3 regions of the Paraburkholderia sp. BR10141 genome follow, and region 3 is predicted to be linked to each of the others. Evidence: predicted binding sites of a transcription regulator. Region 3 holds the regulator's gene; each other region holds the start of a gene.
What was found. The regulator LexA, encoded in region 3, represses DNA repair genes until DNA is damaged. The targets are predictions, from matches to a motif close to ACTGTATNNNNATACAGT.
Positions count from the first base shown of each region.

Region 1: the regulator LexA is predicted to act here: its motif matches at 3,195-3,212, upstream of ACOJB8_RS06225 (CppA family protein).
Region 2: the regulator LexA is predicted to act here: its motif matches at 1,974-1,991, upstream of recA (recombinase RecA).

Region 1 covers NZ_JBMIQH010000003.1:331,779-336,913, forward strand. Annotated here, with positions in the region: gene ACOJB8_RS06190 (YoaK family protein) at 1-76, shown strand, start outside; gene ACOJB8_RS06195 (H-NS histone family protein) at 114-410, opposite strand; gene ACOJB8_RS06200 (hypothetical protein) at 529-858, opposite strand; gene ACOJB8_RS06205 (J domain-containing protein) at 942-1,535, opposite strand; gene ACOJB8_RS06210 (hypothetical protein) at 1,734-1,901, shown strand; gene ACOJB8_RS06215 (hypothetical protein) at 1,960-2,157, opposite strand; gene ACOJB8_RS06220 (phasin family protein) at 2,212-2,505, opposite strand; gene ACOJB8_RS06225 (CppA family protein) at 2,882-3,166, opposite strand; gene ACOJB8_RS06230 (BON domain-containing protein) at 3,330-3,710, opposite strand; gene ACOJB8_RS06235 (RrF2 family transcriptional regulator) at 3,909-4,424, shown strand; gene ACOJB8_RS06240 (NAD(P)/FAD-dependent oxidoreductase) at 4,521-5,135, opposite strand, start outside.
Region 2 covers NZ_JBMIQH010000007.1:50,342-55,476, reverse strand. Annotated here, with positions in the region: gene recX (recombination regulator RecX) at 1-786, opposite strand, end outside; gene recA (recombinase RecA) at 818-1,894, opposite strand; gene ACOJB8_RS12045 (response regulator transcription factor) at 2,143-2,907, shown strand; gene ACOJB8_RS12040 (sensor histidine kinase N-terminal domain-containing protein) at 2,920-4,569, shown strand; gene ACOJB8_RS12035 (MFS transporter) at 4,892-5,135, shown strand, end outside.
Region 3 covers NZ_JBMIQH010000023.1:36,240-41,374, forward strand. Annotated here, with positions in the region: gene ACOJB8_RS27610 (universal stress protein) at 1-284, shown strand, start outside; gene ACOJB8_RS27615 (DUF2939 domain-containing protein) at 346-1,029, opposite strand; gene ACOJB8_RS27620 (hypothetical protein) at 1,126-1,503, opposite strand; gene lexA (transcriptional repressor LexA) at 1,568-2,218, opposite strand; gene ACOJB8_RS27630 (sulfate ABC transporter substrate-binding protein) at 2,512-3,570, shown strand; gene cysT (sulfate ABC transporter permease subunit CysT) at 3,720-4,619, shown strand; gene cysW (sulfate ABC transporter permease subunit CysW) at 4,616-5,135, shown strand, end outside.

The sequences.
Region 1 (5,135 bases), on a different contig from region 3:
GATGCTGCTGGTGATTCTCGCGAGCGTCCCGGTTACCGACGATTTGCGCCGCCTGCCACTGCGCGATCTCTTTTGAGGAATATGTCGGTCGCCGGCGGCAGATACCGGGCAATTCACTCGCTTATCAGAAACCTGTCGCGATTCTTCGCGTCCTTGATCCAGTTCGGCGCGCGTCCTCTGCCGGACCAGGTCGCGCCGCTTGCGGGATCGCGATATTTCGGGGGCGCCGCGCTATGCGAAAGCCCCGACCTGCCGCGACGACTACCAAATATGTCTTGCTGCGTGTACCCGAATTCGGCCACCTTTGCGCGGATATCGGCGAGAACCGTCTCGAACTCCTGCTGACGGGCGACCGTCGCCTGACGCTCGAGTTCCGCGAGTTGCGCCTTCAGTTCCTTGTACGTTGCCACGAATCGTCTCCTGCGCGTGGACACCATTCGCTAATCATAGTGGCTTTCGCTCACACCGCCTTCCAACGTGATCGCAAGGCATTCGCGGCAGCGACAGCAAACTCACGCAGCAGATCGCTCAGGCCGTGACGAAGACAATTGCCCCCGCATCGGCAACCTGGGCGAACAACCGCACGAAACGATAGCTTTGCGCCTGGATAGTCAGTTCGTTGAGCCCGGAGCGCGTGCCTTCCAGTATCGCGCGAGCCACCGGCTCCGGAATCGCGCCGAGGTGCGCCCAGTCTTCCGGCAGCAGCGCGGGATCGCCCAGATAGACCTCGCTTTTCCCGCCAGGCGTTCGAACGAGAATCAGGCTTCCTCCCTTGTCGAGTGCAATTTCCAGGTACTCGGACAAGGTTGCCAATGCCTCTGTGTCGACATCGCGGGCGGCATGTGAATTCGAAGTCATAGGGTGGCCACGCTGAGTAGTATGTCGATCACTATCGTACCCCCGCTCCTGCCTGTTCGGCGCATTTTGACAGCGGCACACGTTCAGGGATGTAACCCGAACATACCGTGCCAGATCGCACTAAAGAGGTTCGCGTGACGACGATCGTCGGACTTTTGCGATTCCTCGTCGCCTGCGCCGTGCGATGAAGACGGCGGCACGGCTTCTTCCGGCGCGCCGGCATTGCGCGGCGCGGCGCTGTCCGCCTGACGCGACAGGTGCAGGGCGATAGCGCCGTCGGCAATGCGCCCGGCGAGTTGGGAATCGCAATCACTGGCGAGCAGTGCGCCGAATACGACATCGCGGTTGTAGCCCTGCTCCGCGAAGCGCATGGCCACGCTCACGTGCCGGGCATAGGCCTCCTGACGCGCCGCCTCCTGCAAGCGCGCCTCTTCTTCGCGCTCGCGGGACATACGCCCCATCTCCTTGGCATAGACTGCGTCATAGACGCTGCGCTGCGCCGGATCGGAAAGAATCGCGTAAGCTTCCTTGATCTCCTGGAACTGCGCATGCGCAGCGGCTTCGCGTCCCATATTACGGTCGGGATGCGCTTTCATCGCGGCCCTGCGGTAGGCCCGCTTGATGTCCGCGTCGCTCGCGTCGTCGCTTACGCCCAGCAAGTCATACAACGTCGCCATGGCTCGCACAAATGGAAGTGAGATGCGGTCGATCGTAGCATGTCGTCCGCAGACGCACCGCGCGTGCGATGACGATCGCCAGCCGGCAACCGATCAATTGTCCTAAGCAAACGAGCCGCGGATATCGAAATCCGCCCGCGCCGCCAGCGCGCAGCACCCGGGTTCTCAGCGTCGAACCCGGGTCCAGCGACACCACTCGTGGTGATCGAGATTGCGCAGCAAATCGGCCCTGCGCCGTTCGCGCCGATAGTGAGCGGCGACACCAACTGCGGCTATTACGAGCACGATCGTGCCGGCAGCCATACCCAGCCAGGACGGGTCCACGTCAGCCTCCTCGGATCCATGCGGATCGCAACCCAATTGTGAGCAACGCACTCTGAATATAGCCCGTCCGTGTGACAGACTATGCGGTCTCGACCGCCAATCAGCGCACTCGGGCGACCGCTCTCAGGAGCGCATCGCCTTGAGGCGTCACGCGGGGCGTAGGGAAGCCGGATTCGGGCGTATCGACGATGACGAGGTGCTGATCGCGAAGCGCACCGAGTTCCTCCCGGTCGGGCTCGATCCGCCCTGGTGCATTCTTTATCAGCATCAACGTGGCAAGTTCGTGGGGGCTCAACATGTTATTTCCCTCCCGCTTGATCCTGTTTTGATCACGCTTCTTCGCGACTGCGAGCTACCGCAGTTTCGCCGCAGTCTCCGAAGCGATGTCCATGCATGCGCGCGTGTACCCGGCCGCCTGTGAAGCAACCCACGGCAATAGCTCGACCTGGTTGCGGACGAATTGCTCGGGCGTCTGGACGGACAACATGCCTTCGAAGTGCTGTTGCGAACCAGCGAATATCGACCTGCAAGTCGCGAGATTCAGGCGTGAGAGTTCACAAACACCATCGAATAGATGACCGGTCAACGTAGTCAACCTTACGGCCCACGATTCGCTTCCCGCCGCCGCGAATTTTTGATTAGACATACTAATTTAACCTCTGCGCATTTCATTAATCGTTATGTCTGCATCGACCGCGATTGATGTATGGCTTTTCAACGCAATTGGCATTGCCCATGCGAAAGCGAATGCCGGAGTCGAACTAGAGCCTTGATTCTAACTTTGTTAAATCCGTCTCATGAATGCTAGTTGAGTCAGGAGTTTCCCCAATTCATTACGCAGATGCGCCCGTTGACTTGTCAGCCTAGATCTCGGCCAGTCAGACAAGAACAGACGAACCACGGGTGTCGCGCAGTCAGATGACGCAAGACGTCAAACAAGATACGGCTTGCGATGAGGATTCATCGCAAGCGCGATTGTGAGTGCGGCGCTGTTGCGCCCTCAAACAACGGGAGCGGGAATATCAATGCGCGGCGACTTTCACCGCATTGCGTTGCGCAAGCAGTTCGCGTATGCGCGCCAGATGCAGATCGCCAACGGCCGTATGAACCGGCTCGACCTTGCGGGCACGACGCGCAGCAGGTGGCCATGCACCGAGGTATCGGCACAGCGCGGAAACGAACGGCCGCTTCCCCCCGCCAGCAAGTCGCCGCGTCGCAGCGGCGACCCGATCCGCCCCTACATTTGCCACCAGCCATTCAAACGCCTGACGGTCTTCGTCATTCACAATGCGAATTAGCGATTCCATGCGACGCTCCTACTGGACGTAAACACATGCTGTGAATTTATACAGTATTTTGCGTCAGCGCAAGGCAAGTTTGAACTGGCTCCGGGGAGCGTTCGCATGGGGAAGGACAGATCGGGAGTCGCCTTCCAAGGGCGTTGCCTCGGGTGGAAGCGCGGGCGGGGCACTACTCGCTGGCCGCGGCGTCCCCCTTCTGGGCCGTCAACCGGTTCCTCACGGCCGTCACGCCCAGCACCGGCCTCGCCGCATTGCCCGCGCGCGAGATCTGCCAGGTCTCCGGGACTGTGCCCGAGAGCGTGACGACGCCATGGCTGACCCGAATGTGAATGTCTGAATCGTCGAGATCCGGCACGCGCCTGATGGCACGGCGAACGTCACGCACCACTGAGGTATCCGGCCGGCTTCCGGGCGTCGATGCCGAGACTCTTTGCACGGCCGCACCGGCCGGCTCGCTCACGCCGGTTTGCGCGTTCGCATTGGCAGCGCAGCTCGCGATAGCCACGAACACCATCGCGCCGATCGTTCCATTCGCACCGTTTCTGTTCATGCTGCCTCCATCGGGTCGAGTCAACCGAGGAAAAGCGCCACCTCTGAGCGTATGTTCGCACAGGAATTCATGCGTCGCGTCCACGATGGCCTGGCCCGCCCCGATGCCTGCCCGAGCGCACACGCTGACGCAGCGGATGACTTCGGCGCCGCACTGCGCTACCCTAGCAACTCCGATACAAAAAGTCGTCGTATAACCATGTCACACATCAGCACCGGCGTCGAATACGGGCTGCATTGCCTGCTCTATCTTGCCGGCACGTCCGCCGGCGTGCGCGAGGCGAGCGTACGCGACCTGGCGGAAATGCAGGGCGTGCCCGTCGATTACGCGGCCAAGCTCTTCACGCGCCTCGCCAAAGCCGGCATCGTCGAGTCGACCGAAGGCATACGCGGCGGCTTCAGACTCGCGAAACCCGCGCGCAATATTTCGGCGCTGGATGTCGTCGACGCCATCGACGGCGACAAGGCGCTCTTCGACTGTCGCGAAGTGCGCCGGCAATGTGCCGTTTTCGACGACGAGCCGCCCGCATGGGCCACACGCGGCACCTGCTCGATCCATGCCGTGATGCAGGGCGCCGAGCGCGCCATGCGCGCGGAGCTCAAGCAACACTCGCTTGCCGATCTCGCCACCCGCGCGTATTCCAAAGCGCCTGCCAGCTACCACCATCACGTGGTCGACTGGTTCACCGAGCGCGCTGCCAATCGGCGCGGGTAACGACCGTCGCGTTGCGAGCCCTTCCAGCATGCAAAAAAACGCGGAGCCTCCATCGAGGCTTCCGCGTCCAATCAGATCCGTCGTTATCCTGAATGGTCAGGCAACCACGATGCGCAGCGGATCTGCGGCGGCGAGCGCTTGCTCGCGGTCCGCGCGAGGCGGATAGATCCATTCGGAGTTGATCTGGTGCTTGAGCTTCTTCGCCTCGGCGCCCTGCAACTTCACTTCGCGCTCCCAACCTTCCGTGTAGACCGCGCCCCACGGGCCCAGATCCAGACAGGTCACGTACTTCGGCTGGCTATACGGAATCAGAGCGAGGCCGAGCAGATCGGCGGCCACGTTGTGGCCTGCCGAGCGCCCCAGGTTCATCGCGTGCTGGCACGACATCATCGTGTGATTGCCTTCTTCGTCGGTGGCTGCGCGGGCGACGTCGCCCGTCGCGTAGACACCGGGCACGCCCTCCACCGCTAGATTGCGATCGACATACAGACGCCCCAAGGCGTCGAGGCGGCCCGGAATCTGCGCGGTCAACGCGCTCGCGCGCAGCCCGGCCGTCCAGATCACCGTGTGCGATTCGATACGCTGGCCGTCCGTTGTCGTGACGCCGCCGGCATCTACTGAAGCCACACCCGAACCGAGCTTCGAGGTCACGCCGAGCGAACCCAGCGCCTCTTCGATAACGGGACGCGGGCCCGCGCCCAGGTCGGGGCC
Region 2 (5,135 bases), on a different contig from region 3:
GCCGTACTTCTTCTGCCAGACCGTGCGGGCGCGGACGAGCTCGGTCTCACGCAGTTGCGAGCTCACCTCTTCGATGAGCGCTTCGCCCACCGCGTGGCGCTTGAGTTCGCTGACGATACGCCCTGCCCCCACGCGCGACGCGCGCCGGTGCACGACGCTTTCGGCAAAGCGCGCGTCGGAGAGCCAGCCCTCGCGTTCGAGTGAATCGAGCAGCACTTCGAGTGCGTCGGCGTCCTCGGTGTACGGCATGAGCTTGCGCGAGAGTTCGGCGCGGCTGTATTCGCGGCGCGAAAGATAGCCGAGCGCGCGGCCCTTGAGGGAGCGCTCGGGGCGCTGCTTCGCCGTGGACGATTGTTCGCGCGCGCTGGCGCGTGCGGCGCGGCTGGCCGAGCTACGCTCGTATTGGTCGGCTTGCGGCGCGCTGGATTCGCGCGCTGTTTCGAGCGGCGCGCGACGCGATCGCTTGAATGTGGGTTCGGACAGCGGTTCTGGCGGCACGTTTGCCGCCTCTTCATCCGCCCCGCTGAAGAACGCCTCGAACGGGACTTCGAAGACCGCGCCGCCATCGTCGCTGAGATCGGCGGGCGAAGAAAACGCGGCGCCAGAATGCGCAAAACCGCGATCGCCCGCCTGGGCGTCGCGGCTCAAATGGCCAGAACGGCTCGTGCGCGAGTCGGCAGGCTTGACGGCGGAGCGCCGTTCGACGCCCCTGTCCGCAGGCGAACCCGCGTGCGGGTTAGCCTGCTCGCCGGAAGGCGAGGACGTGGGTGACCCGCCCTTGCGCATCAGCTTGCCTTATCTACGAGAGCCTGTGGACTTACTCTTCGTCAGCGACTTCGACTTCGCCGGAGTCCTTGACGCCGTCCGGCATCGTGCTCACGCCAAGCGACTCGCGGATGCGGTTTTCGATCTCGCGAGCAATGTCCGCGTTCTCGCGCAGGAATTCACGTGCGTTGTCCTTGCCCTGGCCAATGCGCTCGCCGTTATAGCTGTACCACGCACCCGCCTTGTCGACGATCTTGGCCTGCACGCCGAGGTCGACGATTTCGCCCTGACGCGAGATGCCCTCGCCGTAGAGAATGTCGAAAACGGCTTCGCGGAACGGCGGCGAGACCTTGTTCTTCACGACCTTCACACGCGTTTCGCTACCGATCACTTCGTCGTTCTTCTTGATCGAACCGATGCGGCGAATGTCCAGACGCACCGACGAATAGAACTTGAGCGCGTTGCCGCCCGTGGTGGTTTCCGGGTTGCCGAACATCACGCCGATCTTCATGCGGATCTGGTTGATGAAGATCACCATGCAGTTCGTCTTCTTGATCGTGCCGGTGAGCTTGCGCAGCGCCTGCGACATCAGACGCGCCTGCAGACCCGGCAGCGAGTCGCCCATTTCGCCTTCGATTTCCGCCTTCGGCACGAGCGCCGCGACCGAGTCGATCACGATCATGTCGATCGAGCCCGAGCGCACCAGCGCGTCGGTGATTTCGAGCGCCTGCTCGCCCGTGTCCGGCTGCGAGATGAGCAGTTCGGGCACGTTCACGCCGAGCTTGGCGGCGTATTGCACGTCGAGCGCGTGTTCCGCGTCGATGAACGCCGCCGTGCCGCCGAGCTTTTGCATTTCGGCGATGACCTGCAGCGTGAGCGTGGTCTTACCCGACGATTCCGGACCGTAGATCTCGACCACCCGGCCGCGCGGCAAACCACCCACGCCAAGTGCGATGTCGAGGCCGAGCGAACCGGTGGAGACTACCTGGATGTCCTCGACCGCCTCGCCGTCGCCGAGTCGCATGATCGACCCCTTGCCGAACTGCTTTTCGATCTGCGCGAGCGCGGCGGCCAGCGCCTTGCTCTTTTCAGCAGTCAGCCCAGCCGAGCCTTTCTTGCTATCTTCCATGAATCGTCCTTTGCTATGATGAACGGCGTCTCGTGACCATGCGCACGCCTCATTCGGGCTAATGCACACGAACGCAGACACTGTATAAAAAAACAGTGGTTTTGGCAAGCCTTTCTGGCTATCCAGAACCGCGAATTTCGGGAGACCGCCGCGCGTCGCCTGGCCGCGCCTTCAAGGACGCGGCGCGGCGCGGGTGTTACGAGCCTGACTACGAGGTCTAAAAGCCTCGAAGGCGACGCTGGCGCAACATGCGAATCCTCATTGCCGAAGACGACAGCATACTCGCGGATGGACTCGTGAGATCACTCCGCCAATCGGGCTATGCCGTTGATCACGTGCGTAGCGGCGTGGATGCCGATACCGCGTTGTCGATGCAGTCGTTCGACCTCCTGATCCTCGATCTGGGCCTGCCGAAAATGCCGGGCCTCGAAGTGCTGCGCCGTTTGCGCGCGCGCAATTCCAACCTGCCCGTGCTGATCCTCACCGCCGCCGACAGCGTGGACGAGCGCGTCAAAGGCCTCGACCTCGGCGCCGACGACTACATGGCCAAGCCTTTCGCGCTCAACGAGCTCGAAGCGCGCGTGCGTGCGCTCACGCGGCGGGGTGCGGGCGGCGGCCCGACCGTCGTGCGGCACGGCGCGCTGGCGTTCGACCAGGTGGGGCGCATTGCGCGCATCAACGACCAGGTGCTCGATCTTTCCGCGCGCGAACTGGGCGTGCTCGAAGTGCTGCTGCAGCGGCTCGGGCGGCTCGTCTCGAAGGAGCAGCTCGTCGACCATCTGTGCGAATGGGGCGAAGAAGTCAGCAACAACGCCATCGAAGTCTACGTGCACCGGCTGCGCAAGAAAATCGAAGCGGGCGGCGTGCGCATCGTGACCGTGCGCGGGCTCGGCTACTGCCTCGAAAAGGAGGCGAAGGAAGCGCAGGCCGGCGCAGGCCAGACGCCCGCCCGGACCGAGGCCGGCACGCCCGACGCCGCGCCGGCGATGCCCGCCAGCCACCACTTCAAGTAGGCAGGATCGACGATGGCCGGGCGTCCTCCCATCGCGCGCGCCGTGCCGCCCAAGGGCGCCGCAGGCGTTGCCGGCCCGGCCGGCGACAGCGTTTCGGGCGCGACCGCATCCGCGGCCGACGCCCTCGACGACGACGCGCGCGACGCCCGCTACGCCAATCCGTTCGCCCCGCCCGACGAAGCCGAAGCCGCCGCCGAGGCCCGCCCGCGCTCGCTCTTCGGCGAGATTCTCGACTGGATGCTCGCGCCCCTGCTGCTGCTCTGGCCGATGAGCATCGCGGTCACGTATCTCGTGGCGAAATCGATCGCCAACGCCCCGTTCGACCGCGCGCTCGAAACCGACGCCTATGTGCTCGCGCGCCAGATCCAGCCCGTCAACGGCGTGGCCGAGCTGACACTGCCCGCCTCCACGCGCGACTTCCTGCGCGCCGATAACGTCGACAGCGTGTTCTATCAGGTGCTCGGCAGCCGTGGCGAGCTGATCGGCGGCGATCGCGACATGCCGCTGCCCCACGACGACGACCGCCCGCCGCCGGGCCTCGTCGAATTCCGCGACGACACGCTGCATGGCATCGACATCCGCGTCGCCTATACGACCGTGGAGCCGACGCATCCGAGCGTCGGCGATCGGCAAGGTCAACCCGTGCTCGTGCAGGTCGCGGAAACGCTCGACAAGCGCCGCCAGCTCGCCAACGACATCATCAAGGGCGTGATCCTGCCGCAGTTCGTGATCTTGCCGCTCGCGATCCTGCTCGTGTGGTTCGGGCTCTCGCGGGGCCTCGCTCCCCTGCACGCGCTGCAGTCGAACATCCGCATGCGTCGCCCCGACGATCTTTCGCCGCTCGAAGCACGCCGCGCGCCGCCCGAAATCGAGCCGCTCGTCACCTCGTTCAACGACCTGCTCACGCGCCTCGAACAGAACATGGAACTGCAAAAGCGCTTCATCGCCGACGCCGCGCATCAGATGAAAACGCCGCTCGCGGGCTTGCGCACCCAGGCCGAGCTCGCGCTGCGCCAGGACGCGCCCGCCGAAGTGCACCGCTCGCTCGAGCAGATCGCGACGAGCTCCGAGCACGCCGCACGGCTCGTCACCCAGCTGCTCGCACTCGCGCGCGCGGAAAACCGCATGTCCGGACAGGTCTTTACCTCGGTGGACGTGGCCGACGTGGCGCGCCACGCCGTGCGCGACTGGGTGCAGCCGGCGCTCGCCAAGCAGATGGACCTCGGCTACGAAGGCCCCGAAACGGCCGGCGGCAGTGAGGAAGACGATGGCGAAGCGGGGGCGCGCATCGAAGTGGACGGCAACCCGGTGATGCTGCGCGAGATGCTCTCGAACCTCATCGACAACGCGATCCGCTACACGCCCGCGGGCGGGCGCATCACCGTGCGCGTGCGGCCCGAGCCCTCGGCGGGCATGGTCCATCTCGAGGTGGAAGATACGGGCATAGGCATTCCGAGCGCCGAGCGCGAACGCGTGCTCGAGCGCTTCTACCGCATTCTCGGGCGCGACGGCGAAGGCAGCGGGCTCGGGCTCGCGATCGTGCGCGAGATCGCCACGATGCACGGCGCCATGCTCGCCATCGACGATCACGTCTATCAGGAGACGCCGCGCCTCGCCGGCACGCTCGTGCGCGTGACGCTGCGCTTGCGTACGCAGGCCTGAGCGGCATTGCCGGCGCTTTGGCGGCGAAACCACCGCGAAACTGACGGACCGCGTCAGAAAACCGGGATGGGACTTACCCTTACCCGATACGCTTCGAGCGAGTCAAAATCTGCAGGTTAGAAGATACTTGCCGATCGATGCCTGATTTTGCTCGCGAATTCAGCGAAGTTAGCCGACCCCCACCCCACACCGACGCTACACTCGAAAACCCACACCCGCGTCAGAAGCCCGTAAGTTTCCATTCCAATAATGCTCCGCAGGACCGCGGGTCTACGAGTCGCCTGCCCGACGGACCACACGCATATCAATACTGGAGACATCTATGGCAACCGTTGGCGGACAAGTCTCGCACGCGCCGATGACCAGCGACGAAAAACGCGTGATCTTCGCGTCGTCGCTCGGCACCGTGTTCGAGTGGTATGACTTCTACCTGGCCGGATCGCTCGCGGCCTTCATCAGCAAGAGCTTCTTTTCCGGCGTCAATCCCACTGCCGGCTTCATCTTCACGCTGCTCGGCTTCGCTGCGGGCTTTGCCGTGCGTCCGTTCGGCGCGATCGTGTTCGGGC
Region 3 (5,135 bases):
AGGAAACGGCGCGCGAGATTCTTCAGGAAGGCGTGGACTGGCTAACTGAGCGCGGCGTGCGCGCTCAGGGGCATTTCGCGTTCGGTCATCCGATCGACGAAATCGCGAATCTGGCCAACGAGCTGAATGCCGACCTCGTGGTGGTGGGCCACCGCTGCCGCACAGGGCTCTCGCGTTGGTGGATGGGCGCCGGCAACACGCCGCTGCTCGACCGCGTTTCGTGCAGCATTCTCGTGGCGTGTTCGTCGGCGGCTGAGGAAAAGCAGCAGCAAGCCGCCGCGTAGGGGATCAAGCGGGCCGGCTCGACTGGAACCGGCCTGTTAGCGCTGCCACTGCCGATCTGTCTCAGTTCGAGACGTTTCCTTCGCTTAGCTCGACCGCCGAGAGCTTCCACGAGAAGAGCCCGTGACGCTGCAGAATGGCGGCGTAGTGCTCGCCCGTACTGCCGCGGTCCCACGTGAGCGCGAACTCATTGAGGCCGCGATAGCCCGCCGTGGTCACCGGCCGCGCCTCGGGCGCGGGGGTGCCGGATACGGCCGGGGCCGGTGGCGCGGCGGAGGCGGGTGCCGATTGCGGCGGCTCTGCCGATTGCGCGGATGGCGCGCCGGATTCCGCTGGCGGCGGCGCGTGTGGCCGGTCGCCGGGCTTGCCCGTCGGCGGCATGCCATCGAGCAGGGCGGCCACGCCTTCCGGTGTGGCGTAGGCATCCACGAGCGGACTAATCAGTGCCGCGCCAATTACGGCGCCGAGGATCAGCAACGGATTGCTGCTGTGCTGCCCCTCGACGCGCCGGTGCAGCATCTCGCCCACCTGCTGTTTCAGGCTCAGGCGCAGCGCAGGGTAATCGACGTATTCGTTGAGCGCGACGGCGTCACGCGCGTCGGCCGCGGCTTTCATGTGTTTCACCGCGATATAGGGCGACGCATAGGCGTAGCCGATCGCGGCAACGACCATTGCGACGGCGACCGTGATCGCAACGGGCTTTTTCCAGCCTTGGGTCTTGCGCGGGGTAGAGAGAGATTCCGTCATCGGCATAGGGCAAATCGTTTAAACACGGTGTTGACCGCAAACCGGGCCAAACGATCCCGCCCGTAACCTCTTCTCACATTTGGGCAGCGTTGCTGCTTACTTCGCGAGTGCCGCGGGCAGGTCGCTGTGCTGCTCGGCGATGCAGCGGTCGATTGCGCGGCAAACCGCGTCGACCGTGCCGACTAGGATGAGCCGCGACGGACCCTGATAGACGCGCACGGGCGCGCGGCGCATGGGCTGTTCGGTGTTGAGCGTGCTGTTGAGCGACACGCGCGCAAACGCCGGCTGTGCCGAGGGCAGCACGGGCAGGTCGGCTGCGCTGGCCGCTACCATCTCAGGCGAGTCTTCGAAGAGCGAGCCGCTCAGTGCGGCAGCCGAATCGCGGACTTCGCGGACCGCGCACGAGGCGATTCCACGGAGATGGCGAAGGCGGCCGAATTGGCGGAAGGGCAGCAGGCGGGCAAGACGTTCCATGACTCTCTCCAGGTATGCGCAGATGGTGCGCAAACAATGTGCAAACCGCGCTCAGACGGATTCCTTAGAATTCGGTGGGGCGGATCAGCCCGACCGCGATGCCTTCGAGCGCGAATTCCGCGCTGCCGGCCTCCACGAAAATATTGTCGTAATCGGGGTTCTCGGCGATCAGCTCGAGCCCGTTCGGACGGCGCTTCAGGCGCTTGACGGTCACGTCGTCGCCGAGGCGCGCCACGATGATCTGGCCGTCTTTCGCTTCGGCCTTTTTCTGCACGGCGAGCAGGTCGCCGTCGAGGATGCCGGCGTCGCGCATGGAAAGGCCGCGCACCTTCAACAGGTAGTCGGGGCGGCTCGAGAAGAGCGCCGGGTCGCACATGTAGTTCTGCGAGATGTGCTCCTGCGCGAGGATCGGGCTACCCGCAGCGACGCGGCCGACGAGCGGCAGCGAGAGTTGCATGATGCTCGGGTGCGGGAGCGTGAACTGGTGTGGCAGGTCGTCGGGCCCCGGCACGAGGCGGATGCCGCGCGAGGCGCCCGCAGCCAGTTCGATCACGCCCTTGCGCGCCAGCGCACGCAGATGCTCCTCCGCGGAGTTGGCGGAGCTGAAGCCGAGTTCCGCCGCGATCTCGGCGCGCGTGGGCGGAAAGCCCGTGCGCTCGATGGCCCGGCGAACCAGATCGAAAACCTGCTGCTGTCGTGCGGTGAGTTTGGTCATGGCGCCACTGTATGTTTGAACAGGTAACTGTATTTTTATACAGTACTCGCCACTTTTCAAGTGTTACTTGAAGTTCATCGACTGAACGTTGCCATCAGGCCGTTTTCCCGTGTTTGCGCGGATGAAACCGCGCTCCAACAGCGACTTCCTCTGTCCTTACCACTTTTGCGTATTAAAAAATAAGAAAACATCATTTTTAATAATGTAAGGGGATCGCTAGACTGGCCTCCATCGTTAGCTGCAGTTTCATCAATGAGCGCAAACGAGCACACACGAGAACGGAGAACAGATAGATGGGCACGACACATACGGGGCGCGCGGGCTGGCTGAAAACACTGGCGGCAAAACTGGTCATCGGCGTTGCGCCGCTCGTCGGCGTCACGGCGATGGCGGCTATGGTGCCGCTGGCCGCTCACGCGGATACATCGCTGCTCAACGTCTCCTACGATCCGACGCGCGAGCTGTACCAGGACATCAACGAAGCCTTCATCAAGCAGTGGAAGGCGAAGACGGGCGAAACGCTCACCATCAAACAGTCGCATGGCGGCTCGGGCGCACAGGCGCGCTCGGTGCTCGACGGTCTGCAGGCCGACGTCGCGACGCTCGCGCTGGCATGGGACATCGACGCGCTCGCCAACAAGGGCATCGTCGCGAAGGACTGGCAAAAGCGCCTGCCCGACAACGCCTCGCCATACACGTCGACCATCGTGTTCCTCGTGCGCAAGGGCAACCCCAGGCACATCAAGGACTGGGACGATCTGACCAAGCCGGGTGTCTCGATCGTCACGCCGAATCCGAAAACCTCGGGCGGCGCGCGCTGGAACTATCTCGCGGCGTGGGCGTATGCGCTGCACCAGCCGGGCGGCAACGAGCAGAAGGCGAAGGACTTTGTCACGAAGCTCTACAAGAACGCGGGCGTGCTCGACTCGGGCGCGCGGGGAGCCACGACGAGCTTCGTGCAGCGCGGCATCGGCGATGTGCTGATCGCATGGGAAAACGAAGCATTTCTCTCGCTCAAGGAGTTCGGCCCGGACAAGTTCGAGATCGTGGTGCCTTCGGTGAGCATTCTGGCTGAGCCGCCGGTTGCCGTGGTGGACAAGGTCGTCGACAAGAAGGGCACGCGCAAGGAGGCCGAAGCCTACCTGCAGTTCCTCTATAGCGAAGAGGGCCAGGAGATCGCCGCGAAGAACTTCTACCGTCCGCGTTCGGACAAGGTCCCGGCGGCGCTCACGGCGAAGTTTCCGAAGCTCAAGCTCTACACGGTCGACGACACGTTCGGCGGCTGGCCCAACGCGCAGAAGACGCATTTCGCGGATGGCGGCGTGTTCGATTCGATCTATCAGCCGCAGTAAAGCTGTCGAGCAGTCAAGCAGCAGGCGGTCAAGCAGTAAGCGGTCCGCATAACGACGTGACCGCATAACAACGAAGCGCGCCTACGGGCGCGCTTTTCGGCGCGAATCTGCAACGCACGAATCGCGCAACCCATGTCTGGACGATGAGCATGACAACGTTTCGATTGCGCAAGCCCAGTGCGCTGCCTGGCTTCGGTTTGACGCTTGGCATCACGGTGGCCTATCTGAGCCTCGTGGTGCTCATTCCGCTTGCCGCCACCTTTCTCAAGACGGCGACACTCGACTGGAGCCAGTTCGTGCGCGCCGTGTGGTCGCCGCGCGTGATCGCGTCGTACCGGCTCACGTTCACCGCCGCGCTCGGCGGGGCGCTGATCAACGCGGTATTCGGCTTCCTGCTGGCGTGGGTGCTCGTGCGCTATAGGTTTCCGTTCAAACGGGTGATCGATGCGCTCGTCGATCTGCCGTTCGCGCTCCCGACTTCCGTGGCGGGCATTTCGCTCGCCGCCGTGTATGCCGGCAATGGCTGGATCGGCCAGTTCCTGCAGCCGCTCGGTCTGAAGATCGCCTTCACGCCGCTCGGCGTGCTCGTGGCGCTGACCTTCATCGGCTTGCCGTTCGTCGTGCGCACGGTGCAGCCGGTGCTCGAGGACTTCGAGCGCGAACAGGAAGAGGCCGCTGCGTGCCTCGGCGCCTCGCGCTGGCTCACGTTCCGCCGTGTCGTGCTGCCCGCGGTGCTGCCGGCGCTTCTCACGGGTTTCGCGCTCGCGTTCGCGCGTGCGCTGGGCGAGTACGGCTCGGTCATCTTCATCGCCGGCAACGTGCCGATGAAGTCGGAGATTACGTCGCTGCTCATCATCACCAAGCTCGAGCAGTACGACTATGCGGGCGCAACGGCGCTTGCCGTGATGATGCTCTGCGTCTCGTTCGTCATGCTGCTGCTCATCAACTCGCTGCAGTGGTATTTGCAGCGCCGCACGAGCCGGGGTGTAACGGCCGGCAGCGCGCCGAGTGCCGTGGTGGGCGCAACCGTCGCGGGAGGTGCGCAATGAGCACGCTGCCGCAACAACGAAGTACGCGCCGGCCGGACCCGGTCACCGAATCACCGTGGGTGCGCTGGCTGCTGACCGGCATCGCGCTCGCGTTTCTCGCGCTGTTTCTCGTGGTGCCGCTCGTCGCGGTGTTCTGGCAGGCGCTGTCGAAGGGTATCGGCTTCTACTTCACGTCGCTCGTCGATCCCGACGCGCTCTCCGCGATCAAGCTCACGCTCATCACCGCGGCGATCGCGGTGCCGTTGAATCTGGGCTTCGGCCTCGCGGCGTCGTGGGCGATCGCGAAGTTCGAGTTTCGCGGCAAGGCGCTGCTCACCACGCTGATCGACCTGCCGTTTTCAGTTTCGCCCGTGATTTCAGGTCTCATCTACGTGCTGCTGTTCGGCGCGCAGGGCTGGCTCGGGCCGTGGCTCGAAGACCGCAACGTGCAGATCATCTTCGCGGTGCCGGGTATCGTGCTCGCCACCATCTTCGTGACGTTCCCGTTCGTCGCGCGCGAGCTGATTCCGCTGATGC